DNA from 3 places in the Marinobacter sp. Arc7-DN-1 genome. Region 1 is predicted to be linked to each of the others. Evidence: riboswitches for the same ligand, from Rfam matches in the RefSeq annotation. Region 1 holds a riboswitch; each other region holds the start of a gene.

The links. A riboswitch is a leader RNA that binds a small molecule or an ion and turns the genes downstream of it on or off. The one in region 1 is predicted to bind cobalamin.
Region 2: linked by a shared signal. The riboswitch ahead of D0851_RS08310 (ribonucleoside triphosphate reductase) and the one ahead of D0851_RS13750 (TonB-dependent receptor plug domain-containing protein) in region 1 are both predicted to bind cobalamin.
Region 3: linked by a shared signal. The riboswitch ahead of D0851_RS12690 (ribonucleoside-diphosphate reductase subunit alpha) and the one ahead of D0851_RS13750 (TonB-dependent receptor plug domain-containing protein) in region 1 are both predicted to bind cobalamin.

The regions. Positions count from the first base shown of each region.
Region 1 is NZ_CP031848.1:2,925,926-2,936,209, reverse strand. It holds gene D0851_RS13765 (ABC transporter ATP-binding protein) at 1-60, opposite strand, end outside; gene D0851_RS13760 (FecCD family ABC transporter permease) at 60-1,034, opposite strand; gene D0851_RS13755 (cobalamin-binding protein) at 1,021-1,905, opposite strand; gene D0851_RS13750 (TonB-dependent receptor plug domain-containing protein) at 1,936-3,777, opposite strand; cobalamin riboswitch at 3,913-4,136, opposite strand; gene D0851_RS13745 (putative nucleotidyltransferase substrate binding domain-containing protein) at 4,258-6,132, shown strand; gene D0851_RS13740 (3'-5' exonuclease) at 6,125-6,853, shown strand; gene msrB (peptide-methionine (R)-S-oxide reductase MsrB) at 6,930-8,114, opposite strand; gene D0851_RS13730 (sensor histidine kinase) at 8,209-9,693, opposite strand; gene D0851_RS13725 (response regulator transcription factor) at 9,696-10,284, opposite strand, start outside.
Region 2 is NZ_CP031848.1:1,749,497-1,759,780, forward strand. It holds gene D0851_RS08285 (cytochrome P450) at 1-1,115, shown strand, start outside; gene D0851_RS08290 (methyl-accepting chemotaxis protein) at 1,099-2,208, opposite strand; gene D0851_RS08295 (DUF488 domain-containing protein) at 2,325-2,687, opposite strand; gene D0851_RS08300 (anaerobic ribonucleoside-triphosphate reductase activating protein) at 2,723-3,427, opposite strand; gene nrdD (anaerobic ribonucleoside-triphosphate reductase) at 3,429-3,575, opposite strand; partial or broken gene D0851_RS08310 (ribonucleoside triphosphate reductase) at 3,665-5,377, opposite strand; cobalamin riboswitch at 5,525-5,728, opposite strand; gene D0851_RS08315 (iron transporter) at 5,889-6,422, opposite strand; gene D0851_RS08320 (4Fe-4S binding protein) at 6,495-7,928, opposite strand; gene D0851_RS08325 (TetR/AcrR family transcriptional regulator) at 8,174-8,812, shown strand; gene D0851_RS08330 (efflux RND transporter periplasmic adaptor subunit) at 8,796-10,169, shown strand; gene D0851_RS08335 (efflux RND transporter permease subunit) at 10,166-10,284, shown strand, end outside.
Region 3 is NZ_CP031848.1:2,697,040-2,707,323, forward strand. It holds gene glmU (bifunctional UDP-N-acetylglucosamine diphosphorylase/glucosamine-1-phosphate N-acetyltransferase GlmU) at 1-570, shown strand, start outside; gene glmS (glutamine--fructose-6-phosphate transaminase (isomerizing)) at 601-2,433, shown strand; partial or broken gene D0851_RS12670 (acyl-CoA dehydrogenase family protein) at 2,629-2,859, shown strand; gene nhaB (sodium/proton antiporter NhaB) at 3,131-4,636, shown strand; gene D0851_RS12680 (substrate-binding periplasmic protein) at 4,729-5,565, shown strand; gene D0851_RS12685 (DUF3047 domain-containing protein) at 5,589-6,209, opposite strand; cobalamin riboswitch at 6,437-6,646, shown strand; gene D0851_RS12690 (ribonucleoside-diphosphate reductase subunit alpha) at 6,788-9,553, shown strand; gene D0851_RS12695 (ribonucleotide-diphosphate reductase subunit beta) at 9,658-10,284, shown strand, end outside.

The sequences.
Region 1 (10,284 bases):
CACACCCGGGGCGCGTCCGGGAATGTCGATGATCAATTCTTCGGTGGTCAATATTGCCATTATCGACTCCGGTAGAGCAGGTACAGGAAGGTCGGCACCCCAATCAGCGCCGTGATCACGCCCACCGGCAACTGTTCCGGCGCGATCACCACCCGGGCCAGCGTGTCCGCCAAAACCAGCAACGTACCGCCCGCCAGCGCGCAGGCGGGCAGAATCAGCCGCTGATCATTGCCCAACGCCAGCCGGAGCATATGGGGCACCACCAGGCCGACAAAACCAACGGCCCCTGCCATGGTCACGGCGGTCGCCGTCAGCAGACTGGCCATCAGATAAATCAACCACTCCAGTGGCCGGACCGAAACCCCCAGAGCCGCGGCCTGCAATGAGCCCCGGGCCAGAACATTCAGTGCCCGCCCGAGCGGAAACACCAGCAGGCAGACCAGAACCAGAATAACCAGACCCGGCCAGGCCGTGGTGGCGTGGGAAAGGTCCCCCATCAGCCAGTAAAGCATGCCGGGCAGCCGGCTGGCCGGTGTCATGGACAGGATCAGGGTAATGACAGCACCCCAGCCGGCGGCCACCACCACACCGGTAAGCAGGAGACGGGAGGGTGTCCAGCTTCCGCTGCCATGGGCGAGACCAAAGACCAGCAGGGTCGCCAGCATGGCACCGGCAAAGGCCGAACCGGAAACCAGGTAACCGGCGGCTCCGGCCAGCATGGCCAGCAAGGCACCGACGGCAGCACCCCCGGACAATCCGAGCACATAGGGGTCTGCAAGCGGATTGCGCAGCAGTACCTGCATCAACGCTCCGGCCACTGCCAGTAAACCTCCGGTGGCGAACGCGCTCAGCGTACGGGGCAGCCTCAGATCAAGAATCAGGGTTTGCTGCAGTTCACTGCCGCTGCCGGCCAGCACCCGCAAGGTGTCCTCAATACCGATGGCGCTGCTGCCAATGCTGACCGACAAAAAGCCCGCCACCAGGCTCGCCAGCACCAGGACCAGCATGGGTTTCAGGGGACTAGAGATTGGCACGGGCCTGCTCCAGGGTCTGGCACAGGTGTCTGGCGCCTTCTGCCATGCGAAGCGTGGGTCGCGCCAGCAGATCGGGCGGTTCCAGGAACAGGTTGCCGGCTGCCGCCGCCGCAAGGCCCGGGAACTGGCGCCATGCTGCCAGCCACCCTTCGTTCTCCGCCGACCCGGCGGTGACAATCGCCTCCGGATTGGCCTCCAGAACCGCCTCCCGGCTGACCCGGGGCACCAGTCTCGGCAACTGGCCGAATACATTGGTTCCCCCACACAGCGTGATGGCCTTGCTGATCAACTCCTCCTGGTTCACGGTCATCAGTGGCTGGTCCCATATCTGGTAAAACACCCTGACGGGCCTGGCACCGGCAAAACGGTCCTCCAGTGTCGCGATTTCCTTTCGGAAGGATTCCGCGCGGGCCTCACCAACAGCCGGTGAGCCGGTCAGTAACGCGAGCGCCTCAACCGCCGTGGCGATATCATCGAACGCCCGCGGGGCAAGCCAGAATACGGAAACGCCAAGCTCTGACAGCCGTTCCAGCTGGCTGCGGGAGTTGCCATCCACCCAGGCCACCACCAGGTCCGGTGCCATCGAGACGATGGCCTCCAGATCCAGCCGGCTACTGTCGCCTACCTGCGGTAACTGCACCGCTTCTGCCGGATAGTCGCTCCAGGCACTCACCGCCACCACCTTCCCGCCGGCACCGGCGGAGAACAGCAGTTCGGTGGCGCCCGGTGACAGCGAGACAACCCGCCGGGCGGGATCAGCCAGGCACACCTCATGGCCGAGCGCGTCGCGAGCACACGGGCCGCCTGCCTGCGCCGACAAGGACGCAGGCAGAACCAGGACAAACAGTGCGGCGAGCCCGAGATGCCTCATCAAGACAGAAAGCCTTTCCGATCAATAAAGTTACTGCTGAAAATCATAGCGCACCGAGGCCATGAAGGTCCGGCCAGCGGCCAGATAGTCGAAAGGTTCGAAGGTCACGCTGTCATTGCCCCGACTGGTGGCATAGCGGCGGTCCAGCAGATTGTCGACCTTGAGTGACGCCGACCAGCCCGGCTGAAAGTTCCAGGCTGTTCTTATATCGACTGTGCCGTACCCGGGCAGAAGGCTGGTGTTGGCTGCATCATTATAGCGGTCACTCTCGGCGATGAAGCTGGCACCGACAGACCATTGCGCAAACAGGCGATCAACGTCGAGACGCACATTCTTTTCGGCACGGCGCGGCAGGCGGGCACCGCTATCCCGATTTTCGGTGTCCGCGTAGGTTACGGCTGCTGCCAGGTTCCAGTCCGCGGTTTCAATACCCGAGGAAACTTCGATACCGCGGATCCGGGCCGTCTCTACGTTTTCCATTGTGCCCTCAAACGTTACCGGGTCAGAGACAAAGGTAATGAGGTCTTTCACATCGTTCTGATAGAGCGCAATGTCCCAGTACCAGTGGTCATAACGCCCCGTAAAACCGGCCTCGATCATCTGGCCTTCTTCCGCATCAAGGTCGGGATTACCGGTGTAGAATGGTACTGTCAGATAAAGATCATTGAAGGTTGGAGCCCGGAACGAAGTGGCATAGCTGAGGCGCAAACGATGGGCCCGGTCCAGTTGGTGGCCAAGGGCCACACCCCCCGTCTCATCCTTGCCGTAGGCTTCGTTGTCATCAAGGCGAAGGCTGAGCATCAGGTCTGTCGCATCGAAGTTCAGGCGTCCCTGACCAAATACCGCGCTGTTCGACCGGCTGTTTTCGAGGAAGTCGCTACTGCCGTCCACTTCGTCGATCACCACCTCCGAGCCAAGAACCAGTTCGTGGACGCCGGCAGTCAACGTGTTTTCCCAGCGCGCAGAGCGGGACAGGGTGTCGAAGGTGCTCGGAAAACTCCCGAAGGTGTCCTGTTCATCCCTGGCCTCTGAGAACTGAATCCGGGTGCGCCAGTAGTCACTGGCAACCGCCTCCAGATACAGCCCCATGGCACGGATCAGGAAATCGGTATCACCACCTTCAAACTCGGTATTGCCCTCGGACTGGAACACCGTCAGCCCGGCACCGCCGCCCTGGCGAAACTCGTGGCTGATCTTTGCCAGCCCGCCGGCATTGCGAAACCCCTTATCCTCGCCACCGGCCCGCAAGCTAGTGCCCTCGGTATCGGAATAAACCCCGCCGGCCAGAAACGCCGACTGCCCTTCCCTTCCGGCCACGCCGGCCGTGGTTTCAAGCGTCTCGTGGGAGCCACCGGACAGTTCCGCCCAGCCCTGGCGGCCCGCTTCTGGCTCGAGGGTAAACGCCTGGATAACACCGCCCACCGCATCCGCCCCATACAGGGAGCTTTTCGCACCGCGTACAAGCTCGACCCGCTCCATCAGCTCCGGCGGCAGGAACTGCCAGGGCGGGATGCCGGCGGTGGCTGAGCGCAGGCGGATACCGTCCAGCAGCAGAACCGTACCGGAACTGCCGGCACCGCGCAGGAATACGCTGGTGGTCTTGCCATAGCTGCCATCGGAAACCACATTAACACCTGGCTGGGCGTCCAGCAGATCCCGGAATTCGGCTGGTTGCTGGCGACGGATGTCGTCTTTTTCGATGACCGTCACCGACGACAGGCTTTCACCCACGGTTTTCGGACCAAGGGTTGCCGTGACGATGATCGGATCAAGGGCTTCGGTGTCATTGTCATTCTGGCCCAACGCAAGGACAGGCAGGGTTAACAGCGACGTTGCCGTCACCAGGGCAGGGAAGGAAGGTTTCACAGTCATTATTCGTGGCTCCGCACCGCGCGCACCCGCGCAGGAATCTGGGTTTTGTTGCGGAACGGGAAAGCAGGGGGCGGGCGGTCATCGGGTGGCAGGAAAGCGGAACCGGACTATCACCCACCCAGGTCGCCCACCGCAACATCGGGTGTTTTTCCAGGCCGGTCTCCGGGCTGGCAGGCGGAACCGAGGTTCCCGGGCAATCACCTTCCCATGCCATGACGACACAGTGGCGCATCAGATTGCCGTTATCCTGCTTACCGTTGCGGGGGCAGCATCGGACTTGCGCTGGCAATGCCAGGCTCACCGATTTCCCGTTTCACCCGTCGCGCTGTGCGACGGACACCTGAAAAAAGTACCGGAAGGCTAGCAACACCGACGAAAGCGGTCAATGAGATCCGTCAAATGTCGACATGGCCGCTGCTTCCTACCACTGCTATATTGCTTATCTCAGATTGATTTTCCTCCGTCAAAACAGGGAGTTTTATGCAGGCCGAGCTTATCGACATCCGCAATCACATGGCGCAGTACCCGCCGTTTGACGAGCTGCCCGAGGAGCTGCTCGACAGGGTGGTTGGCGGCATTGAGGTGGTGTATTTCAAGGCCGGCACCCAGATCCTGGAGTTCGGTGAGCAGAACACCTGGCTTTGCTATGTGCGCAGCGGGGCCGTGGAGATCTATCGGCGCACCGGCGAGCTGTATAACCGGATCGGCGAAGGAGAGATATTCGGCCAGTTTGGCCTGCTGATGCGCAAGAAGGTGCGGTTTCCGGCGAAGGCCCTCGAAGACACGCTGATCTACAAGATCCCCGGTGAAACCTTCCACTACCTGTGGGAAAACGATGAGAATTTTGCCGATTTCGTGGAAATCGAGGACCGCAGCCGCCTGCGATCCGCCCTTTCCCGGCGGGAAAAGTCGAACCAACTGATGACCTCAAAAGTCACCCGCCTGATTGCCCGGGAACCGGTCTCGGCGCCCTGCACGGTCCGGCTCCAGGAAGCCGCCCGGATCATGACGGACAATGGCGTTTCCGCCCTGCTACTGATGGACGAGGAAGGTGAAAAGCCGTTGCTAAAGGGCATTATTACCGACCGCGACCTTCGCACCCGTGCGCTCAGCGAAGCCCTGCCCTCGGAGACACCCATCAGTGACATCATGTCGGAGGACCTGATCACCATCCGCTCGAACGCCTTCATCTTCGAAGCCATGCTCACCATGCTTCACAACAATGTGCACCACCTCCCCGTGATGGATCGGGACGAGGTGCGGGGCGTGATCGCCCTGTCCGACATTGTGAAATACGAGAGCCAGAGCAGCCTTTACCTGGTCAGCAATATCTACCATCAGCAGGATGTTAAAGGCCTGAGGAAGATCAGCCGGGATGTGCGCGACAGTTTCGTGCGGATGGTAAACGAAGACGCCAATTCCCACATGATCGGCAGTGCCATGGCCGGAATCGGGCGCAGCTTTACCCAGAGGCTGCTTGAGCTGGGCGAGGAAAAACTCGGCCCGCCCCCGGTTCCCTACTGTTTCATGGCCCTGGGTTCCATGGCCCGTGATGAGCAACTGGTAGTGACGGACCAGGACAACGCCATGATCCTGGACGACGGGTTTGTTCCCGAACAGCACGATGAGTATTTCCTGGCGCTGGCGAAATTTGTCAGTGACGGACTGGCCGAATGCGGATACACCTACTGCACCGGCGATATCATGGCCACCAACCAGAAGTGGCGGCAGCCGCTGCGGGTGTGGAAAGGCTACTTCACCGACTGGATTGACAACCCGAAGGCCCAGGCCCTGCTCAACAGCAACATCTTCTTCGATCTGGACGGCATCTATGGCCAGACCGAATTTGCCGAGCAGCTGAAAACCCTGGTGGCCGACAAGGCCAGCAACAGCCAGCGGTTCCTGTCACTCCTGGCCCGCAACGCCCTGAACCGGACACCGCCCATCGGCTTTTTCCGCACCTTTGTGCTGGAAGAGGACGGCAAACAGCAGAAAACCTTCAACCTCAAACGCCGGGGCACCGCTCCGCTGTCGGACCTGATCCGGGTCCACGCCCTGGCCTGCGGCTCCCGGGCCCAGAATTCCTTCGAGCGGCTGAAAGCCATCGGCAATACCAAGCTGCTGCTGGACGATGATCTCGGCAACCTTCGGGACGCCCTGGAATTCATTTCGATTGTCCGGATACGACACCAGGCCCTGGCCATTGAGGCGGGGCGGGAGCCGGACAACAATGTCCGGCCGGAAGACCTGTCACCCTTTGAGCGCAGCCACCTCAAGGATGCCTTCCAGGTGGTCAGTAATGCCCAGAAATTCCTGAAATTCCGGTACAACACCCAGGTGACCCGCAATGTCTGATGACTCGCGGGCTGAACACTCCCTCACCAGCCTGCCATGGCCGGAGCAGTATCAGGCCATGGCCGACCAGAGTAAGTCACCGCTTCTGAAAGCTTTTTACGAGAGCGGATGCGTATCGCCCGATACGCCGCTGTCAGAGGTTCCGTTGGTGGCTGTCGACTTTGAGACCACAGGCCTCGATGCCAACCAGAACTCGATTGTCAGTATCGGTCTGGTGCCCTTCACGCTGGACGGGATCCGGTTGGCCGAGGCCAGGCACTGGATCGTGCGCCCGAAACTGCCCCTGCACCAGACCTCCATTGCCATCCACGGCATCACCCACAGCGATATCGACAAGGCACCGGATCTGGAAGACATTCTTGAGGATCTGTTTGCCTGCCTGAGTGGCCGTGTCCCTGTTGTCCACTACCGGAATATCGAACGACCGTTCCTGGATGTGGCGCTGAAGTGGCGGCTTGGTGAAGGCATCCGCTTTCCGGTCCTCGACACCATGGCCATTGAGGCCCACCTGCACCCGAACCGCCAACCTACCATGTGGCAGCGATTCCTGGGGAAATGTCCGGTATCGATCAGGTTAGCGGACAGCAGGCTGCGTTATGGGCTGCCCCATTACGCGGCCCACAACGCGCTGATCGATGCCATTGCCACGGCGGAGTTGTTGCAGGCCCAGGTGTTGCATCACTTCAGCCGGCAAACGGCGATTGGCGATCTCTGGCTGTAGCCTTATTGTCGGATTACGCTGCGCCAATCCAACCTTCCCAGATGCCCCAATCCCGCCGCCTGGGCGTCCGGCCCGGCTACTGACTGGCCATATCGGCCTTGGGTTGGACCTCGTTGATCCATTCGCCATAACCCGCCGAAGCCATGTCCTCCAGGGGAATGAACTTCATGGCAGCGGAATTCATGCAATAGCGCAGTCCCGTGGGGGCCGGGCCATCGTTGAACACATGGCCCAGGTGGGAGTCCGCGTAGCGGCTGCGAATTTCCGTCCGGCTCGTGAAGAATGAGCTGTCATCCCGCTCAACCACCGCATCCGGCGTGATGGGACGGGTAAAGCTGGGCCAGCCGGTGCCGGATGTGTATTTGTCCCGGGAGGAGAACAGGGGCTCACCTGAGACAATATCCACATACAGGCCCGCCCGCTTGTTGTCCCAGTACGGGTTATTGAATGCCGGTTCGGTGCCGTCTTCCTGGGTGACCTCATACTGCCTATCGGTCAGCCGCTGTTTCAGGGTTTTCTGATCAGGCTTCACAAAGCTCTGGCGATCAAAGCCCGGGTCCGCCTCGCCGGTCGCCATGGCTGCCGGCCTGAATCGGGAAAAGTCCAGTTCGTAGTCTTCACCATACACCTTCTCGATAAACTGATAACGGCCTGAATTGAAGGTGTAGAAGTTATAGCGAATCGGATTTTTCTTGTAATAGTCCTGGTGGTACTTCTCTGCCGGATAAAAGGTTTTCAACGGCACAATTTCAATCAGCACCGGGTTGTCGTAGATACCTGATGCCTCAAGCGCCTGCCTGGCCGCCTCCGCCAGGCGCTTCTGCTCATCGTTGTGGTAGAAGATCGCCGGGCGGTACTGCCGACCCCGGTCCACAAACTGACCCTTGATGTCGGTCGGATTCATCATCCGCCACAGCCCGGCCAGCAGACCTTCGTAGGTCATTTTCTCCGGGTCGTAATACACCTGGACTGCTTCGGTGTGGCCAGTGCGGCCAGACGAGACCTGCTGGTAGGTGGGATTCTGTTCATCGCCACCGGCGTAACCCGAGACCGCCTCGACCACGCCGGGGATCTTTTCGTAACCGGCCTCGACACACCAGAAACAGCCGCCGGCAAAGGTGGCCACCGCCAGCCCGGGATCATCCGGTGCGAATTCTGTGTCTTTGCGATCCTGCTTGTCAGCGGTCGCGTAAGCCGCAAACAGGCCACCGAAAGACACCAGCGCCAAGGCGGCCAACATACCCGTAATCGTGCGTTTCATGATAACTCTCCTCTACGTGATTCCATGCCGACAGCGTACCGCCCCGGATTCACGAAAGCGTTCGGTAGTTGTCACGAATCCATAACATCGTGGATTATTTACCGGCGGCACCCTCTGGCTCATCCGCCAGCGGAAGCCAGACAGAGAAAACAGCGCCGGTGTCACTGCGGACCGAGAGCCGGCCCTGCTGCAGGGATACCATCCGCTGGGCAATGGCCAGGCCGAGCCCGGCGTGGCCGATGCGAGAGGAGCCAGGGGCCTGATAGAAAGGTTCGAACAGGTGATCCATATCGGCCGCGTCAATACCGGGGCCGGCATCAGCCACGGTAATCTCCGCGCCATGCTCCCTGGCGGCGACGCCAAGGGTGATCTCGCTGGCCCTGGGCGAATGGTTGATGGCATTTCCTATCAGGTTATCCAGTACCCGCTCGGTCATGGCGATGTCGGCCAGAACCCGCACAGGAGCAACCTCGACAATGGACAGGGACACGCCGGCGTGTTCGGCTTCGGGCCGGTGTTTCTGCACCACATCGTGCAGCAGTTCGGCAACCACGAACGGCTCGGGTGTGGGCTGCTTTTCCCGGGCATCCAGGGCTGCCAGCTCAAACAGTTCTTCCACCAGGCGTCCGAGCCGGTGAGTTTCCGCCAGTGCCACATCGAGAAACCGGGCGCGCTCATCGCCACTCAGGGTATCCTGCTTAAGGCGTAACGCCTCAATGTAGCCCTGGATCGACGCCAGGGGGGTGCGCAGGTCGTGAGACACCTGGGCTACCAGTTGGCGGCGCTGGGCGTCCTTGTCTTTCAACTGGTCCAGTTGCGCGGCAATGCGCCCCGCCATCTGGTCAAACCTGGCGGTCAGGTAATCGATATCGTCGCCTTTACCGTCGACTGCGGGCGTTCGTTCAGGAGACATGCCGCTCTCAAAGGCCTCAACCCGCTCGGTCAGTCGGGACAACCGACGGGTCAGCAGGCGGAAAAACACCAGGCCCGCAAGCAGTCCGACAACCAGGCTCACCGCCAGAGCTCCGGCCCCCATCTGCAGTAACCGGTCGCTGTGCACCATGCTTTCGGCCAGATCGTATTCCTCTCCCCGAAGCACCACATACAGGTAGCCGGTGGGATCCTCTGCGGAAGGGACAGGCGTTACCGAGAACACCTTGTGCCGGTCATGGCTGCGGGGGTCGTCACCGGGCAGCGGGTAGGCCTCCGGATTTTCCAAAAGGGTCCGGATCGGTTCCAGGGAAACCCGGTTACGCTTGATCTTGTCCGGGTCGGCGGAATAGGAAAGGATCTGCCCCTCCCTGTCCAACAGGTAAATCTCAATGCTTGGATTGATGGTCATGTACAGTTCGAACAACTGCCTGAGGGCATCCCGGTTGAGCTTGCCGTCGGTAACCAGGTTGCGATCTGACACCAGGTTACGGGCCAGATCGCGATTGAGCTGATGGCTCACCGCCGCGGAATACTCCCGGACCGAGGCCAGGCTCAGGAAGGTAAACAGCCCCCCCACCACCAACAGCAGAAGGAACAGGCCAATTGCCAGCCGGGCATAGAGCGTTCGGAACACCGACAGAGCCATGATTAATCCATGAACCGGTACCCAACGCCCCAAACGGTCTGCACATACCGGGGGGCGGCGGGATCAGTTTCAATCTTGTTGCGCAGGCGGTTGATATGGGTATTCACGGTATGCTCGTAGCCTTCGTGGTTGTAGCCCCAGACCGCATCCAGCAGTTGCGCCCGGCTGAACACCCGGCCCCGATGGCTGGCAAAGTGCCAGAGCAGATCGAACTCCCGGGCGGTGAGTTCCACTTCCACCGCCTGCATAAAGACCCGTCTGCGGACAGGGTCGATACGCAGCCCGTCGACTTCGATTTCTCGGGCGTCATTGTCGGAAGCACGATGGGAGGAAAGGGCGTCCACACGCCGAAAGAGCGCCTTGATGCGGGCCGACAGCTCAGCCACGCTGAACGGCTTGGTGAGGTAATCATCCGCCCCCATTTCAAGCCCCAGAACACGGTCGAGCTCGGTACTTTTGGCCGTCAGCATCAGCACCGGCACGTAGCCACCTTCGGCCCGGATCTCCCGGCACACCGCCAGACCATCCAGCCCGGGCAGCATCAGATCCAGAATCACCAGATCGATGCCGCCCTCACGGAAACGCTCCAGA
Region 2 (10,284 bases), 1.2 Mb from region 1:
TTCTAAGGGACCAGATACGGGCCTACGATGCCATGCGCGCCCAGTGCCCGGTCGCCTGGAGTGATTACCAGCACTGGACGCTATTCAGGCATGGCGATGTAATGCGAGTGCTGGAAGATCACCAAACCTTCAGCAGTGCCGCATCTAACCATCTTTCGGTCCCCAATGGCATGGACCCGCCTGAACACACGCCCTATCGACAGGTAATCGAGCCCTACTTCTCGCAACAGGCAATGAGCGAATTCGAGCCAACCTGTCGCAACATTGCCCGCAACCTCATCAATAGTTTGCCCGACGGCCAGCCGTTCGATGTCGTGGAAAAGTTCAGCAGAGCCTTTGCCCTGCAGATACAGTGCGCTTTTATGGGCTGGCCTGATTCTCTCCATGAACCACTCCGCGAATGGGTACTAAAAAACCACCGGGCCACCCTGGCCCGTGACCGGCAGGCAATGGCTGAAGTTGCCCATGAGTTTGACGGCTATATTCACGACTTGCTGGAAACCCGGCGCCAGGCCGGAGCCAATGCCCCAAGAGACGTCACAACCTCGCTTATGGAAGAAGCCGTCAATGGTCGCCCCATGACCGATGGAGAGCTCACCAGCCTGCTGCGGAACTGGACTGTCGGTGAACTGGGCACAATCAGCTCCAGCGTATCGATTCTCCTGAGTTACCTGGCTGAACATCCGGATCTGAGACAGAGCCTCGCCAACGATACCGGCGCGTTGTCGGACGCTATTGATGAAATACTTCGTACGGATGCGCCACTGATGTCTAACCGCCGGGTCACAACCCGGGACGTGGAGATTGGCGGAAGAAGGATTCCGGCAGGCGAGAAAATCACCATCCTGTGGGCGTCCGCCAACCGTGACGAAAAGGTCTTCGGCGACCCGGATGCATTTTGCCCACAGAAGAACCGCGACCAGAATCTGCTTTACGGCGCCGGCGTTCACGTTTGCCCGGGGGCACCTCTGGCAAGGATGGAGCTCAGGGTTCTGGTGGAGGAATTTCTTTCCAGTGTCGACACCCTGAAACCTGCCCCCGGCAAGCAGCCTGAGCGGGCCGTTTTCCCGACCGGAGGCTTCAGTTACCTACCGATGCTCATTGAAAAGCGATAAGGGCTGCACCCGACACCAACCGGCGCAGCCGCGTCATAACATCAAGATTGTTGGTCTCCATGGCCTCCAGCGCCTGCAGTGCATCTTCGGGCCGGTTTTCATGGTGTGCTTTCACGGCTTCAATAGCATAAACATGCACCAGCCGGTGAGGCTCTTCAATAGCCCGGAAATCCATCCGGCCGGCGTATTGCTCATTGCCATCCCCCTGATAGTACCACTGCCCCAGGCGGCATTCGCTTTCGGATGGCAGGCTGTCGGCCCGCCTGTCCGAAAGCCCGGCCAGAACCTGGTAGACTGTCAGTTTGATTTCCAGCTCTTCAAGATTCGCCAGTTCAATTTCTGACAACAGAGCAGCATTACCTAAAGCAGTTGACGACGTGTCAGCCAGGTCGATCAGAGACAGCAGGCGATCCCGTGCCGATTCCGCCTCTGCCGCCAGTTTTTCCATTTCTTCACTGCTGGCCTTACTGGCGGCTGAAACCGAGGTGGTCTTGGCACGAATCCGGCTGATGGCATCGTCAATTTCCCGGGTGGCTTCTCCGGCCCGGAACGCAAGATTACGCACTTCGGTAGCCACTACACTGAACCCCCGGCCATGCTCGCCGGCACGGGCGGCTTCGATACTGGCGTTTAAAGCCAGCAGAGAGGTCTGATCAGAGACTCCATCAATCACATCCACTAGTGTATTAATACTGCCGGTTTCCGATTCCAGCGCCTCAATCTGGCCAGCGGAATTGAGCACTCGCTCCCGGGCGCCGCCCAGTTGCTGTATCAATAGCGCCATACCATCTCGCACCCGACTGGATTCATCCCGGGTTTTCAAAGCTTCACTTCTACGAGAGCCCAGCAGATCCGATAACTCACTGAAAGACCCCTTGAGCTCGGAAAGGGATGAGCCAAACTGACCGAGGCCAGACATCAGTCGGTGACTGAGCTTGAGCTCAGCCTGGGTTTGCTCCAGAGCATCGGTTTCTGCCTCCAGACGGCTCTCAAGCACCCTCTTCTGCTCACTGATCTGTCCGTAGGCCTCCTTCAATGCCGACAACTCCCCTTCAAGCAACTCTGCGCGCTTTGTGGACGGCCAAAAAGTCATAAAAACTCCAGCTTCTTAATTTAATACATATTTAATGCATATTATATCCATCTTTTTGGAGGCAACTGTACGGATTTGTAACAACCACCAGCAAGACCAGTGGCGCGGCGCCTGCTTCAAAGTTGATTATTCAGAATGAAGTCCCGCAGCGCTACCGCATTGTTATGCCCGGTATCTTTCGCCGCAAACACCAGAGTAATGCGGTTGTGCTCTTCAAGCAGGTTTTTGAGTTTCTCAAGCTCCTCCCCGGCCTCATCCGTGGCCAACTCCCTGAGGTATCGTTCCCGGAATTCTGGCCATTTATCCGAATCGTGGCCGAACCACTTCCGTAGCCCGGTGGACGGTGCCAGCCCTTTCAACCAGTGGGCAATGTCGGCATCTTCTTTGGCAACCCCTCGAGGCCAAATACGATCCACAAGCACTCGCGGACCGTCTGAGCGTGCGGGGGCCTCGTAGGCACGTTTCAGCCGGATGTCCATTGTTCCCTCGTTATGTGAACGTAATATCCCCGAGCCTACTCCCGGAGTTCCATGCTTGCAAAAATCGGGGTGAGGGCCAGCCTGACCGTGTCTCTATCATTTCGGGATATGCACCCAGTGCCGATCTGCTCATTCAGCATCTGATCGCTGCGAGCGACCTGTACGGCAAATCTATCAACACCGCGGTCAGCCAGGCACTGACCCACCCCCATAATCTGCTCCGGACCATGCAACCCGCCATGCCAGGTCATCCGGCACTCAAAATCCACATTGGCTTTTTGCAACGCCTCAATAGCGGCCCAGCTTTCCGGGCCGGAGTAGCGACTCGTGGTTACTGCTTCGTAGTCAGAAGGCATGGCTTTGATATCCAGCCCTACCCAGTCCAGCCAGGGCAGGAGTGGTTTTAGCAGGTCAAGGTGGGGGGCTCCGGTATGCAGGCCGTTGCGAAAACTCATCTCGCGGGTCTGCTTAAGGGCGGGCAGCAGGGCTTTCTGGATGGTCGGTTCGCCACCGCTGAACACCACCGCATCCAGCAAGCCTTGCCGGCCCTCAAGATGATGCTTTACCTGCTGCCAGGTAACTTTCTCATCATCGGTCTTCAGTGGTATGAGGTGAGGGTTATGGCAATAATGGCAACGCCAGGGGCAACCCTGAAGAAACAGGGTTGCCGCCAGGTGTTGTGGATAATCGACGGTGGAGAAGGCAGCCATGCCCCCGATCACCAGGTTATCCGCGGTCATTTCAACGCTCCCGGAAGTGAGTGCGTTCACGGTGTTCGGACTGCTTGCCCTTGTTGAAGGCAGACACCGGGCGGTGATAACCCATTACCCGTGTCCATACTTCACAACGCTGGCGTTGGCTGTCATCGGCAAGCTTCTGGTTTTCCATGCTAATCTCCTTTTACTCGTCTTGGGAAAGTTCCGGGGGTGGCTGTTGCAGCAGCCACCCCCGGTTTTACCGGAGCCCTGCCCCGGAAATCAGGCCACAGCCTCTGGCTTCTGGGGTAACGCTTGCTCTGCCATCAGCAGTTCATCGCATTTCGGACAGAATTTGTGCTCGCCATTGAGGTAACCGTGCACTGGGCAAACCGAGAAGGTGGGCGTTACTGTGATATACGGCAATCGGTAATTCTCCAGCACCCGTTGTACAAACCGACCGCAGGTGGCAGCATCGATGACGCGCTCGCGCATATACAGATGTAGTACGGTGCCACCGGTGTAGCGGGTTTGCAGCTCATCCTGAAGGTCCAGAGCCTCGAAGGGGTCATCCGTATAACCCACTGGGAGCTGACTGGAATTGGTGTAGTAGGAAGCATCGGGTATGCCTGCCTGCAGGATACCGGTAAAACGTTTCTGGTCCTCCCTGGCAAACCGGTAGGTGGTGCCTTCGGCTGGCGTGGCCTCCAGGTTGTAGAGGTTGCCGGTTTCTTTCTGGTAGGCCTTCATGCGTTCGCGAACGTGGTCAAGAACGTCCAGAGCAAGCGCCCGGCCTGACTCGCTGGTGATGTCTTCCCGGTCATCCGTGTAATTGCGGACCATCTCGTTCAATCCATTCACCCCAATGGTGGAGAAGTGGTTTCTCAGGGTCCCCAGGTAGCGTTTGGTGTAAGGGAACAGACCCTCTGCCATCAACTGGTCAATCACCCTGCGCTTGGTTTCCAGGCTATCCCGGGCCAGGCCCATCAGCTTATCCAACCGGGCAAGCAGCGCGCTCTTTTGCCCCTTGTAGAGATATCCAAGGCGAGCGCAGTTTACGGTAACGACACCCAGAGAGCCGGTTTGCTCGGCGGAACCGAACAGGCCATTACCGCGTTTGAGCAGCTCGCGCAGGTCCAGCTGCAGGCGACAGCACATGGAACGGACCATGTTGGGCTCCAGGTCTGAATTCAGGAAGTTCTGAAAATACGGCAGGCCGTAGCGGGCGGTCATTTCAAACAGTCGCAGGGCATTGTCCGACTCCCAGTCAAAATCCCGGGTGATGTTGTAAGTGGGAATGGGAAAGGTGAATACCCGGCCCATGCTGTCACCAGCGGTCATCACTTCAATATAGGCCTGGTTGATAATGTCCATTTCGGCCTGCAGGTCGCCATAACTGAAGGGCATTTCCACACCGGCAATCACCGGGATCTGTCCACGCAGGTCTTCCGGGCACACCCAGTCCAGGGTGATGTTGGTGAAGGGAGTCTGGGTGCCCCAGCGGGAGGGTACGTTCAGGTTGTAGACAAACTCCTGGACACACTGGCGAACCGCTTCATAGCTCAGGTTGTCCTTACGGATATACGGCGCAAGGTAGGTGTCGAAGGAGCTGAAGGCTTGGGCCCCTGCCCATTCGTTTTGCAGGGTGCCGAGAAAGTTCACCATCTGGCCGATGGCGCTGGACAAGTGCCTGGGAGGCCCGGCTTCCACTTTGCCCGGCACACCGTTGAGCCCCTCATGCAGCAGAGTTCGCAAGGACCAGCCGGCACAGTAACCACTGAGCATATCGAGGTCATGAATGTGCAGATCGGCATCACGGTGGGCCTGGCCGATTTCCGGGGTGTAAACCTCGTTCAGCCAGTAGTTGGCAATCACCTTGCCGGCGGTATTCAGAATCAGACCGCCGAGGGAGTAGCCCTGATTGGCGTTGGCGTTTACCCGCCAGTCGCTGCGATGAAGGTATTCACTAACGGTGGCCGAGATATCCAGCAAGGATGGATCGGCAGCTTCTGAGGTGGTCGTGGCGGGCATGTGCTCCTCCTGGAATCGCATCAGGTCTGTAGAACCTTCGCGTATACAGGAGATCACACACGGGCAACCAGACCCGGGGCTTGACCAACTGTTCACCCTGAGTCGCGAAGGTGCAGTGCATGTTGCCCTGGCAGGTCTTCGGACTCAGGGGCGTGAACCTTCCGGTTCGGCCTTGCGTGGCGACTTCCCGGCTTGCGCCAGTGTCATCATGCCACGGTTGTTCCCCAATACCGCTGCGCGTCAGTTCCGGAGTCTCACCGGATTCCTTGCCACAAACACAACATATTGTGGCTTACCAGGACACAATTACTATATATATTAATGCAGAAAAATTCAACCAAGAAAATTTATCTCGTTTACTTCTTAAAAATCGAACAAAGGGAGAGAATGAGCGAGGGATTGGGAAACAGAGGAAAGGCGGCGGCAACACCAGCCAGCCCGGTAACGGACAAGCTGGCTGGAGGCCTTCAATTAATCAGTAACCACCTTTCTTGCCGGTACCCACGTAGGCAAAATCCCACTCCACATCGAACGGAACCCACCATTTGCCGACACCGGTTTCTTTGTCCTTATGGCGATAAAATCCCTGATAGGGGGGCGGATCAATGTGATAAACCACATGGTATTTGCCCGGGCCGTCCAGCTTGATGTTGGCACCGTAGTGCGGTCCATCAGAGGCCACCATCGGCATGAAAGCGCCGGTTCTGGACCAATCCGAACCATCTTTGGTCAGCGTGAAGGTAATTCCCAGATAAGGAACCCAGGCACCGGCACCGTTATTGTTACCAGGCAGTGCGGCGATATCCGCTTCCAGATGGATATCCTTTTCACCCATGCCCGGCAGTTCCGGTGTCATCATCACCGGCTGCAGGTACACCGCGCCGATTTCCATGCCATGCTTCTCTACGGGCTCACCGACCACCACTTCGCCAGCAATAGCGTGGCCGGCAAGCACCAGGCTGCCGGTCAACATGGCAGCAGCAGTGAATGCGCGAGTGCTTGTTTTCATAGCCTTACTCCTCTTTTAGGGTGGTTTCACATCTTCTTTTTTGATCGGGAACTTGCCGGAATGCGGTAGATCTCAGAGCACCGCCATCCACCAGGCGGCAGCCATGGCACTGCTGCCCGCCGCACTCGGTAACAGCGCCAGCCAGCGGCCACGGCCAACACCCAGGCCCTGCAGAATTCGCCAGGCCAGCCAAACACTCCAGACCCAGCCGAGAAAAATCATTGCGGCTTTCGCATTACTGACCTGCACGGCGGTCATACCCAGGCGCAGAAAGGGGGTGAACAGCTCGGTGGCGAGGCCGATCATCAGAGCCATCAGCGCCACGGGGGCCTGGCTGTAACCAATCTGGACGAAGGCCTGAAACAGGCTTGCGGTACCGCCCTGCAACCTGGCCAGCCCGGCACTCGCCAGACATGCCACACTCAGCACCAGAGCAGACAATGCCATGACCGCGACCATGGTGCCGGCGATCATGAAGAAATCGAGCCAGCGAAAGACTTCCCGGCGCTCCGGATGCACACTCATCAGCCAGGCCGGCCCAGGCTTACCAATCCAGTACTGGCCCTGTTCGATAAACCAGGTACCTGCCACTTGCCGCCAGTCGCTGTAAAATGGCAGCACCAGCCATAAGAAGCCACCCAGAGCCACACCGGCACCCAGAAAGATAAACAGGATTTCCCAACCATCCGGGGCATGATGACGAATGGATTCCAGTTCCTGACCCGGCCTGCGGAAAGACACCGCCAGGCCCGCTGTATGGCCGGGCAGAATACAGCGCAGGCATTCGATGCAATGGCGAGTAGCCCGTTTACGGGGCAAGTCGATATAGGTAGGGCAAATGGTTTTGTCAGTGAGTTCGTCCGGTCCGGACTTCCACTTTCGCGGGCAAAGCTGCACCGCACCCAGGCGGGCAAATACCCCCAGTAATAACCCTATGGGGCACAGGTGCCGGCACCATACCCGCTTGTTGCGCCCCCAGAGCCAACCGACGATGACGGCCATTACGAAGGTGCCGCCGAAGATTTCCAGAGTCGCCTCCGGGTGGTCACGTACACCGGTGGTCTGGCCCAACAGGGTGATAATGATAAAGCTGAGGATGGGCGTGCCCGGCCAGCGAACCCATGCCGGTGTCTGCATTTTCAGTCCATGGCGGTTGGCCAGTTCCGACGCGGCCCCCATCGGGCACAGAAAACCGCACCAGCTTCTTCCGGTAATCACCACCGAGAAAAACACCAGAGGGAACCACACACCCCACAGCAGATAGTTTGCCAGCACCCGGCCATCATCCAGAAAGGTTGCCTGTTCTGCTGACTCCGGCAGATACACAGGGACGACCAGCACAGCCAGGAATACCAGGAACATGACCACATGCACCCAGGGCAACCAAGGACCCAGACGGGAGAGAATGCGTTCTACACCGGGATGCTTTGAAGCACGATCAGAACCCCCAACAAAACGCGTTGGCGCTGAGGTTTCACTGATGTCTTTTATGGGAATGGCATTCATAGCGTTACCCCTGATGAACCACACCAACTTTACAACAGAAAAAACCTAATGATAATGATTCTTATCAAACCCCAGTCTTTGGTCTCATCTCCATGAGCCGGGTGGAAAATTGACGGGCACCTCGTTTTCAACCAACCGGCGAGGTTACTTCAGCGGCAGCTCAGCATCGGGGCCAATTTTGGGCTTGCATGTTGGCAGCCTGCCGTCGAGAATAAAGTAATTGATTACTTTCTTTGGGCCAAACCATGCCAGACAAGCAGCCGCCCCCCAAGCGCGATTATCAGAGTACCGAGCAACGCCAGTCCTCCACTATTGAAGCGGTGGTGCACCTGTGCGGCGAGCAAGACCCCTCTACTCTGACGACTGCCCGTATTGCCGATGAAGTCGGGCTATCCCAGGGCGCCCTGTTCAAGCACTTCCCCAACAAGAACAGCCTGTGGGAATCGGTGGCGGGCTGGGTTGCCGAGCAGCTTACCCAACGGGTATTCAGTGTTGCAGACCAGCATGAACGGGCCGATCAGGCCCTGGAAGCCATGTTTCTGGCCCATATCGGATTCATTGCCAGCCATCCCGGCATTCCTCGGTTGATGCTGGGACAGCTCCAGAAACCGGGCAACCACCGGGCGAAACGCATTATCCGTCAGACCCTGGCCACCTACCGGCAGAAAGTAGTCTCTCTGCTGAATCTTGGTATTGAACAGCAATGCATAACCCCGACCATCGACACGGAAGCTGCTGCCGTGCTCTATCTGGGTGCCATTCAGGGGCTGGTAGTTCAGGGCATGGTGGGTGGCGATGTCCGCGACCTGGAACAGGTAGCCCCTCGCATATTCCGGTTGTTCAGCGCAAGCTTCCAGGAGATTCCCGATGACCCGAAAAAATAAGCTCATCCTCGCCCTGACGCTGATTGCCGGCATCGCCTTCGTGGTGATCATGGTGAAACTGAAGCAACCACCGGAGCGCACAGCTGAACAGCTGGCAGCGACACCAGCCAGACTCCTTGAAGTTACTCCCCTCACCGTTCGCACCGAAGCCCGTGGTTATGGTCAGGTGTTACCGGCCCGGAGCTGGAAGGCCGTGGCCAATGTGGGCGGTCGCATTATCTGGAGGAGCCCGGAGCTGGAAAGCGGCAACCTGATCCCCGAAGGCACCCGCTTGCTACAGATAGACCCGACCCGCTACGAACTCGCGGAAGCCTCCGCCAAGGCCGATATCGCCGGCCTTGAGGCAGAGCTTCGGCAACTGGATCAGGAAGAGCAGAACGCCCGGGAACTGCTGAAACTGGAAAACCGCCGGCTGGCCCTGGCCCAGCGGGAGCTGGAGCGGGCAAAAACCCTGACGGATCGTGGTGCCCTGTCTGAAACCCGGCTGGATGAACAACAGCGGGCCACCCTGCAGCAACAACAGGCTGTGCAGTCACTGAAAAACCAGCTCAACCTGATTCCGGTAAAACGGGAGACCCTGAACGCCCGCCTGGCCCGGAGTGATTCGGCCCTGGCCAGTGCCCGGGAAGACCTTAAAGATACCCGGTTTGAAGCCCCCTGGGATATGCGGGTTCACCAGTCCGAAATCGAAACCGGGCAACAGATGAGCCCCGGCCAGACCCTGTTTGTGGCAGACGACATTTCTGCCGCAGAAGTCACGGTGCAGCTGGAAATGTCCGAGCTTCGGAACGTGCTGTCCCAGATCCCGGGTGCTCCCGCCCCGACAGCCCCTGGGGAAGCACCCGAGGGTTTTCCCGATTTCCACCAACAACTGCCGCTGGACTCACTGACGGTGTGGGTGTACCCCACCGGCGCTCCCGACAGTCGCTGGCCCGGCAAGCTGACCCGGGTCACCAGCAGTCTTGATCCGGCCACCCGCACCATTCAGGCGGTGATAGCGGTGGAGGAGCCTTATCGCAATGCCAACCCGCCAGCCCGGCCACCGCTGGTACGAAACATGTTTGTGCAGTCGTCTATCACAGCGCCTACACCCAATCCAGTGCTGGTGGTGCCGGCCAGCACCATTCACCAGGGCGAGGTATACCTGGCGGACAGAGATGACCGCCTGAAACGCCAGCCAGTCACCGTTGCCTGGCAGCAGGGTGACCTTGCTATCGTTACAAACGGTCTGAAGCCGGGTGACCGCCTGATTCTCGATGATCTGGTGCCGGCCATTGAAGGCACACCGTTAGCCCCGCAAACCGATGATCAGGCCCTTAAAGCTCTGCAGCACCAAGTTATGGGAGAGCAACGGTGATCCGCTGGTTCGCCGGCCACCCCACCGCCGGCAATCTGCTGCTGATTCTGATGCTGGCGATGGGCTTGTTTGCCGCACCGAACCTAACCCGGGAAACCTTTCCGGACTACCTGCC
Region 3 (10,284 bases), 230 kb from region 1:
ACCATCGGCAACGATCTGTGGATTGATGTGAATGTGGTTTTTGAGGGCAGGGTCACATTGGGCAGCAACGTGTCGATCGGGCCCGGCTGTGTGATCAAGGATGCCACCATCGCTGAGGGCGCTGAAATCAGGGCCAACAGCGTGATTGAAGGTGCTACGATCGGTGCCAACGCCCAGGTCGGGCCATTTGCCCGTATTCGTCCCGGCACTGAACTGGCCGCCAACACCAAGGTGGGAAATTTCGTTGAAACCAAAAAGGCCGTGGTCGGCGAGGGCAGCAAGATCAACCACTTGAGCTACGTGGGCGATGCCTCACTGGGCCGTAATGTGAATGTGGGTGCAGGAACCATCACCTGTAATTATGATGGTGTGAACAAGTACCGGACCGTGATCGGTGACGGCGTTTTTGTGGGTTCCAATACCTCCCTGGTAGCGCCGGTGACGGTCGCGGCAGACGCCACCATCGGAGCCGGGTCCACCATTACCCGGGATGTGGCGGACAGCGAACTGGCCGTGGCCCGTGGCCGCCAGCGGAATATCTCCGGCTGGGAAAAGCCGAAGAAACACTGACTCAAACGATCAACAGACAGGTAGAACAGTATGTGTGGAATTGTAGGCGCGGTTTCGGAACGGGACGTTCAGGGCATCCTTCTTGAGGGTCTGCGCCGCCTGGAATACCGGGGATACGACTCCGCCGGTATGGCCGTGATCGGTGGTGACCACGGCGTCCAGCGCGCTCGGGAAGTGGGCAAGGTCGCCTCACTGGCAGACGCCATGAAAGCCAACCCCCTCGCGGGCCATCTGGGCATTGCCCACACCCGCTGGGCCACCCATGGCGAGCCGTCCCAGCTCAATGCCCACCCGCACATGTCGGGTGACCGCCTGGCCATCGTCCATAACGGCATTATCGAGAACTATCAGGAACTTCGCGAAGAGCTGCGTGCCGAGGGTTTTGAGTTCACCTCGCAAACCGATACCGAAGTGATCGCGCACCTGATCGAAAAGAACTACCGTTCCCTGGGTAACCTCCAGGACTCGGTCCGGGCGGCCATCGCTCGCCTCCGCGGCGCCTATGCCCTGGCAGTGGTCCACGGGGATGAGCCTGATCATCTCGTGGTATGCCGCGAAGGCAGTCCCCTGGTGATCGGTGTCGGTATCGGCGAGAACTTTATTGCCTCCGATCAGCTGGCTCTGCTGCCGGTCACCGACCGGTTCATGTTCCTCGAAGAGGGGGACATTGCTGATATCCGCAAGGATGGTAGTGCCATCCTTGATCGGGACGGGCAGAGCGTGGAGCGGGAGATTACCCGATTCGAGCACGGCGCCGATTCCGCCGACAAGGGCGAATACCGCCACTTCATGCTCAAGGAAATCTACGAGCAGCCCAGGGTCATCAAGGCCACCATGGAAGGCCGGGTAACCAACACCCGGGTACTGGAACAGGCCCTGGGTACCGATGCGGCGAATCTGCTCGAAAACGTTCGTCATGTCCAGATCATTGCCTGCGGCACCAGCTACCACGCCGGAATGGTGGCCCGCTACTGGATTGAGGAGTTGGCCGGCGTGCCCTGCTCTGTAGAGGTGGCTTCCGAGTTCCGCTACCGCAAGCATGTGATCCAGCAGGACACCCTGTTCCTGTGCATTTCCCAGTCCGGTGAGACCGCCGACACCCTGGCCGCCCTGCGTCAGGCCAAGAAAGCCGGTTTCCGTGCCGCCCTGGCGATCTGCAACGTACCCGGCAGTTCCCTGGTGCGGGAATCGGACCTGGTGATCATGACCCAGGCCGGGCCGGAAATCGGCGTTGCCTCCACCAAGGCCTTCACCACCCAGCTGACGGCATTGCTGATCTTTACCCTGGCACTGGCCCGCCACAACGGCCTGCCTGAAGACCAGGAGACAGAGATCGTGGAGGCGATCCACCTGCTGCCCGGCCAGGTGAGTGATGTGCTGGCCCTGGATGGCGAGATTGCCGAGATGTCCAAGGCGTTTATGGACAAACACCACAGCCTTTTCCTGGGTCGTGGTTCCCAGTTCCCGGTTGCCCTGGAAGGTGCCCTGAAGCTGAAGGAAATTTCCTACATCCACGCCGAGGCCTACCCGGCCGGTGAGCTCAAGCATGGCCCCCTGGCTCTGGTAGACAGTGAGATGCCGGTCGTCACCGTAGCGCCGAACAACGACCTGGTGGAAAAGCTCAAATCCAACCTGGAAGAAGTCCGCGCCCGGGGTGGTGAGTTATTCGTGTTTGCCGATAAAAAGGCGGACGTGAAGCCGGAAGAGGGCATCCATGTGATGCAGCTTCCTTCAGTGCATCCGATTACTGCCCCGATCGTTTATACGGTTCCGCTGCAGCTGCTGTCCTATCATGTGGCGGTGCTCAAGGGCACGGATGTGGACCAGCCTCGAAATCTGGCCAAAAGTGTGACGGTAGAATAAACCGCCATTGGTCAGGCAAGAGGAGCCAACTCCCGACGCGTCAGTCGGGCAGATCCGCGGCCTCCTCAGAGCATTCCTTGAGAAGCCTCCCTGTGGAAACATCGTCAAAACACTCGTTTCGGTCTGACTGAGCCGGATCACGGTTCCGATCCGGGCGGTATGATTGCCCGCTATGGTATTTCTTGGGGTGCGTTGGGCGCCGCTGCCGTAGAGATTACCTCGATCATGAAGCGCAACTCCTGTGGCAAGGCTCTGGATGTTGCCCGCCTGGCCCGGGACATGCTCGGTGGCAACGGTATCAGCGATGAATACGGTGTGGCACGTCATCTGGTGAATCTGGAGGTGGTGAACACCTATGAGGGCACCCACGATGTCCATGCCCTGATTCTGGGCCGGGCCCAGACCGGGATCCAGGCGTTCTTCTGACACCAGTTTTGTTATTTTGTTATTTTTTTCGCAAAGCGACCGCATTGCGCCGGGAATCGGTTAAAATGCGGTCGCTCTTATTACTTTAGTTAAGTAATATTACGAAAAAAATCCGTAGTGGTTAGACCCACCTCACCTTCTTGTTGTTATTAAGACCAAATACGGTCAAACAATGTACCTTTGGACCATACCCCGGTACATAAATATCAAGGAAGATGTCGACGCTCTGCCACACAATACCGACAACCCGTTCTCTCAGAAGATTTTCGCAATGCCCACGACTGTTATCTCCGGCTTTACCTACAACTTCCTTGGCAAGGCGCCTGTCTGGTACAAGCAGGTGATCCTGCTGTTTCTCATTGCCAACCCGATTGTGATGTATGTGCTTGGGCCCGGAGCGGCGGGCTGGCTTTTGATTGCCGAGTTCATCTTCACTCTGGCCATGGCCCTGAAGTGCTATCCGCTGTTGCCCGGTGGCCTGCTGGCTGTGGAGGCCCTGCTGATCGGGCTGACTAACCCGGATGCAGTGTATCTGGAGGTGCTGACCAACTTCCCGGTGATCCTGTTGCTGATGTTCATGGTGGCGGGGATCTATTTCATGAAGGAGCTGTTGCTGGTGACCTTCACCCAGATCCTGGTGGGTGTGCGGTCCAAATCGGCGCTGTCGCTGCTGTTTTGCGGTGCGGCCGCGTTGTTGTCGGCTTTTCTGGATGCCTTGACGGTAACCGCCGTTATTATCTCGGTCGCCGTGGGTTTCTATGCTGTTTATCACAAGGTGGCTTCCGGCAAGGGCTATCAACACGCCGACCACAATGCCAACAGCGACGAAGAAGTGATCGAGCTGCACCGGGAGGACCTGGAAAATTTCCGCGCTTTCCTGCGCAGCCTGCTGATGCATGGTGCCATCGGCACCGCCTTGGGTGGCGTGGCGACCATGGTGGGCGAGCCCCAGAACCTGCTGATCGCGAAAGTGGTGGGCTGGGATTTTGCGACCTTCTTCCTGCGCGTGGCGCCGGTCAGTTTGCCGGTACTGGCGGCGGGTCTGTTCACCTGCTGGGCCCTGGAGAAGCTGCGCTGGTTTGGTTACGGCGGACGGCTGCCAAAACCCGTTCGCCGGGTGCTGGAGGAGTTTGCCGATAACGAGCGCGCCAAACGGACCAAGGCAGACCAGGCCGCCCTGTGGGTTCAGGCCCTGGCCGCGCTGATCCTGGTGGTGGGGCTGGCGTTTCATCTGGCCGAGGTGGGCCTGATTGGCTTGCTGGTGATTATCCTGATTACCTCGTTTACCGGCGTTACCGACGAGCACCAGATCGGCAGGGCGTTCCAGGAATCGCTGCCTTTCACCTCTCTGCTGGTGGTTTTCTTCGCCGTGGTGGCTGTAATTCACGAACAGCACCTGTTCAAGCCGATCATTGATTACGTGCTCTCGTTGCCGGCCAACCAGCAGCCCGGCATGTTCTTCATCGCCAACGGCATTCTCTCGATGATCAGCGATAACGTGTTTGTAGCGACGGTTTACATCAGTGAGGTCAAGCAGGCCCTGGATGCCGGTGCTATCAGCTATGAGCACTTCCAGAAGCTGGCGGTTGCCATCAACACAGGCACCAATCTACCAAGTGTTGCTACACCGAATGGCCAGGCCGCGTTCCTGTTTCTGCTGACATCCGCCATTGCTCCGCTGGTGCGTTTATCCTATGGCAAGATGGTCATCATGGCGTTTCCCTACACACTGGTGATGGGCGGAGTCGGCCTGTACATGGTAATTAACTATATTTGACAATCTTCCCGGTTTTTTTGCGGGCAGTGTCAGTGTAGATTTGGTCGGGTCTGTTAATCTTTGCTTAAACAGACCCGACATTTCCGGATTCCATGCGCAGCAGCTTTTCACTTCACTTGTTTGTCTTCCTGACGCCCGGGCTCTTTCATGTCGCCCGGCTCGTTATCCTGTTGGTAGCCGCTCTGTTATCAACAAGCGCCACCGCCCAGTCTGGCCCGGGCGCAAAAACCCTTCGCGTGGCTTATGTCGAGTTTCCGCCCATTACCTATCAAACCGACGACGGCGCACCGGCAGGCAGCTTCATCGAACTTACCCGTAAAGTGGCGGTTGAGGCGGGCTACAAGCCGGAATTTGTCTACTTGCCGCTGAGTCGCACGTATCTTTACCTGAGCAACGGAAGGATCGATGTCTGGCCCGGTGTGACCGAGGTTCCACGCCTGGTGGACGATGTCCTGGAGAGCTGGGTCAGCCCGTTGGCTGTGCAACTGAGTGCCTGGTACCGTGAAGGCACCCCGGCCCTTGATCATTTTGATCTGCTTCAAGGCAAACGGGTGATCGTGATTGGCGGCTACACCTACGGTGGTCTTTTGGCCTGGCTGGAACAGAACGGTGGCATACGGGTAACCGAAGCGCCGAACCACCGATCGGCCGTTGATATGCTGAAGCGCAAGCGGGGTGACTATCTCCTGGATTACCGGCAACCGGTTCAGGAAATCCTGACAGAGCCTTCGGATAGTGTTATCCGGGAATCGGAAGTGCGCACCCGCAATGCCGCGTGGATTTTCTCGCTTGCACATCCCCGTGCAGCGTTGCTGCGGGACGACTTTGATGATGCCTACCTGCGACTGGTGGAGAAGGGCGAAGTGCCCCCGGTGCGTGAAATTACCGGAGGTTATGTGATACCAGGGTTCCCCGAGGAACTTCGGTAAACGGCCCTTTGCACAGGGATATATCAGGGATTGAGCACGATATCACCGTACCAGGCTGTTGCGGTTTCGCCGGTGTTGTCCGAATCCGACATGATGGCAATGCCCACCACCGGTGGCGGTGCCTCGCCAAAGGCCTTTCGATAATCGGCCATGATATCCCGTTCAATCGTGACCCATTCACCGACCTGTTTTGAGCCGGAATTGACGGCGACCATCACGGTCTTCTCCGTGTAGGGGTTGGGCACGAACTCACCCTCTGGCAAGGTGTTGGCCCAGATGTAGTTCAGGGCATTGCCCGGTAGGGTTTCTCCGAACAGCACCTCCACGGTTTTGCGTTTGGCACGTTCGAAAAAGCCGGCCTTCTCAGGCTGAAATTCAAAGGCGACATAGATTCGGGCGGGGTAGTCATCCCCCGACTTTTCCCGGGCATCACCCTGTTCAAAAACGTTTGAGACTTTCCAGCGCCATTGCAGAACCAGCGAGTCGGACGGTTCCAGATTCACCCGGGCAATCAGGCCGGAAGCTCCGCCCCTGGTGGTGGCCTTCACCACCTGTTCTCCATCCTCTGTTACCAACTCATAGCGGGTGAGCTGGTCGATTTTGGGAAACTCCAGAGGCTCCCAGCCGTCGTTAAGGGACTGCATTTCAGAAAACGGAGTCAGGATTGCTTCCTGCGCACCGGCCTGGGAAAACGCCAACAAACAAACGAGGCTCAGAGCCCAGGTTTTGCAATACCCGGTTAAATGCATGACGGTTTTCCTCTGCTCAGACAGTAAGAAGGCAGACAGATGTTTTACCGGAAAGTGCCTTGTTCTGTAAAAGCTACCTGTATATAGTGTCTCCATCCTTGGCAAAATACCATATGTAGTGACCATCGCATAACCAACATGGTTGGCGCCTGATCAATCCCTACATCCTGGTATCGGGAATCCGGTGAGACTCCGGAACTGACGCGCAGCGGTATTGGGGAACGAGCGTGGCATCACAGACACTGGCGCAAGCCGGGAAGTCGCCACGCAAGGCTGAATCGAACGATTCACGCCCCTGAGTCCGAAGACCTGCCTGGGAGAACACTGCACCTTCGCGTTTCAAGGTGAGCAGATCGGACCCAGGCCAGGCTCGTAGGTCGGATTACGCATTCGCTAATCCTACGGTGCTGCTGCTCAGATCCCCTGCCTACGCGAAGGTTATGGAACTCAACGCGTATTCAGGAGAACAAAGCATGTCCGCCTCTGCCCTGGCCGAACCCCGGTCAACCTCACACGCCGATACCCAATCCCTGCAGGTCATCAAACGCAACGGCACCCTCGTTGGCTTTGATCTGTCCAAGATCAGCGTCGCCGTCACCAAGGCGTTTCTGGCCGTGGAAGGGGACAAAGCCGCCGGTTCTGCCCGTATTAACGATGCTGTGCACCGGGTCACCGAACAGGTTATCCACGCCATTGGCCGGCGCCTGAAAGCCGGCGGTAAAGTGCACATCGAAGACATCCAGGACCAGGTGGAACTGGCCCTGATGCGGGCCGAGGAACAGAAAGTGGCCAGGGCGTATGTGCTGTATCGGGAAGAGCACGCCCGCGAGCGTGCCCGCCATGCCCCGGTGGAGGCCCACCCGCACCTGACCGTGAAGAAAACCAGCGGCGAGATCGCCGCCCTCGATCTTGGCCTGATGAAGCTCCAGGTGGAGCAGGCGGCGACCGGGCTCGAAGGCATTGATGGCGATTCCCTGGTGGACGATGCACTCACCAATCTTTATGACGGCATCGCCGAGGAAGACGTACTCTCCGCGCTGATCATGACCGCCCGCAGCCGGATCGAGCAGGAGCCGGATTACAGCGTAGTTACTGCGCGTTTGCTGCTGGAACAGCTGAGACTGGAGAATGCCGCCGCCCTGAACCTGCCCATCAGCCGGCCGCTGGCGGAAATCTACCCGCAGGCACTCTCGGCATTCATTGAGGCCGGTATTCGCTATGAGCTTCTGGACGAAGCGCTGGCGGCCTACGATCTGGAGCGCCTGGGCGCGGCCCTGAAACCGGAGCGGGACCTGCAGTTCGGTTTCCTTGGTTTGCAAACCCTGTACGACCGGTATTTCCTGCACTGGAACAAGGCCCGGCTTGAGCTGCCGCAGGTATTCTTCATGCGGGTGGCCATGGGCCTTGCCCTGCGTGAAGACGATCCGAATGCGCGCGCCATCGAGTTCTACAAGCTGCTGTCCAGTTTCGATTACATGGCTTCCACACCGACGCTGTTCAACAGCGGCACCCGCCATTCCCAGCTGTCTTCCTGCTACCTGACGACTGTCGGCGACGACCTCGAAGACATCTACGGCGCCATCCGCGACAACGCCCTGCTCTCCAAATGGGCCGGCGGTCTGGGCAACGACTGGACACCGGTGCGGGCGCTGGGCGCTCACATCAAGGGCACCAACGGTCAGAGCCAGGGCGTGGTGCCCTTCCTGAAAGTGGTGAACGACACCGCCGTGGCGGTGAACCAGGGCGGCAAGCGCAAGGGCGCGGTGTGCGCCTATCTGGAAAGCTGGCACCTGGACATTGAGGAATTCCTGGAGCTGCGCAAGAACACCGGTGATGAACGCCGCCGCACCCACGATATGAACACCGCCAACTGGGTACCGGACCTGCTGATCGAACGCATGCGCGAAGACCGCGACTGGACGCTGTTCTCCCCCAGCGATGTGTCCGATCTGCACGATCTTTACGGCAATGCTTTCCGTGAACGCTATGAGTATTACGAGGCACTGGCGGAGCAGGGCAAGATCAACCTGTTCAGGAAGACCCCGGCCAAACAACTGTGGCGCAAGATGCTCACTGTGCTGTTCGAGACTGGCCACCCCTGGATCACCTTCAAGGACCCCTGCAACCTGCGTTCACCCCAGCAGCACCGGGGCGTGGTGCATAGCTCCAATCTGTGCACGGAAATCACCCTGAACACCAGCGCTGATGAAATTGCCGTGTGCAATCTGGGCTCGGTGAACCTGGCCGCCCACATCGCCAACGGCGAGCTGGATGTGCAGCGACTGGAGCGCACCGTGACCACCGCCGTGCGCATGCTCGATAACGTCATCGACATCAACTACTACGCCGTACCCCAGGCCCGCAATTCCAACCTCAGGCACCGCCCGGTGGGTCTTGGCCTGATGGGTTTTCAGGACGCGCTCTACCAGCTGGGCCTGCCATACTCCAGCCCCGAGGCAGTGGAGTTTGCCGATGTCGCCATGGAACAGCTCAGCTACTTCGCCATCCGCGCCTCGGCCACGCTGGCGGGTGAGCGCGGCGCTTACGACAGCTATGACGGCTCCCTCTGGCAGCGAGGCATCCTGCCCATCGACTCCATCAGCCTGCTCAAAAACGCACGCAGGGAAGGGGACCTGTCCATTAATACCAATGCCCGGCTGGACTGGACCCCGGTGCGGGAACTGATTGCCCAACACGGTATGCGCAACAGCAACGTCATGGCCATTGCCCCTACGGCGACCATTTCCAACATTGTGGGCGTGTCCCAGTCTATTGAACCTGCGTACCAGAACCTGTTCGTGAAATCGAACCTCTCCGGCGAGTTCACGGTGGTCAATCCCTCACTGGTTCGGGATCTCAAGGCGGAGGGGCTGTGGGACAACGTAATGGTCAACGACCTGAAATACTTCGACGGCTCCGTGCAGCAGATCGACCGTATTCCGGCGGTACTGAAAGCCCGCTACGCCACTGCGTTCGAGCTTGACGCCCGCTGGCTGGTGGAAGCCGCCGCCCGCCGCCAGAAATGGCTGGACCAGGCTCAGAGCCTGAACCTCTACATGGCCGAACCCAGCGGCAAGAAACTGGATGCCCTGTACCAACTGGCCTGGGAACGGGGCCTGAAAACCACCTACTACCTGCGTTCCCTGGGAGCTACCGGCGCCGAAAAAATCGCACCCGTATCCGCGCCACAGCCGCAGGTTTGCAGCATCGATAATCCGGACTGCGAGGCCTGTCAGTAACTGACTTTTTTAGCCACGGACACTCACGGACCCACACGGACGAAAAAACATCTTTGTCTTTGTCCGTGTGGGTCCGTGGCAAATCAAATTAAAAGGAACGAATAATGCTGAACTGGGACGACGAACCAAAAACCGAAACCAGGGCCGCCAATCCAGACGCCCCGGCCCCAGTGAATGTGGACGACAAACGCGTCGTCAACGGCAACACCGACATCAACCAGCTTGCGCCATTCAGGTACCCCTGGGCCTGGGAGTACTTCATGAACGCCAACAAGAACCACTGGACGCCGCTGGACGTCAACATGGCCCAGGACGTCCATGACTACCACCACCGGCTGACCGCGCCGGAAAAGCACGTGTACGAGAACGTGCTGGCCTACCTCACCACCTCCGACATCCTCGCCATGCGCAACATCGGCCTGGCTGTGATGGAAAAGATGAGCGCGCCGGAACTGCAGATCTACCAGGCCCGGCAGGTGTACGAAGAAGCCATGCACACCTGGGCCTACCAGCACTGCATCGAAACCCTGAACCTGGACCAGAGCGAGATCTACAACCGCTACCGGGTGGTGCCCGCCATCAACGGCAAAATCCAAATTGCCAACCGCCGGCTGAACGCCGCCATGCGCCCGGACATGAACCTGCGCAACAAGGATGACCTGGAGGAATTCATCATGTCCTACCTGTTCTTTGCGGCCGTGTTCGAAGGCACCTGGTTCTACAACGGCTTC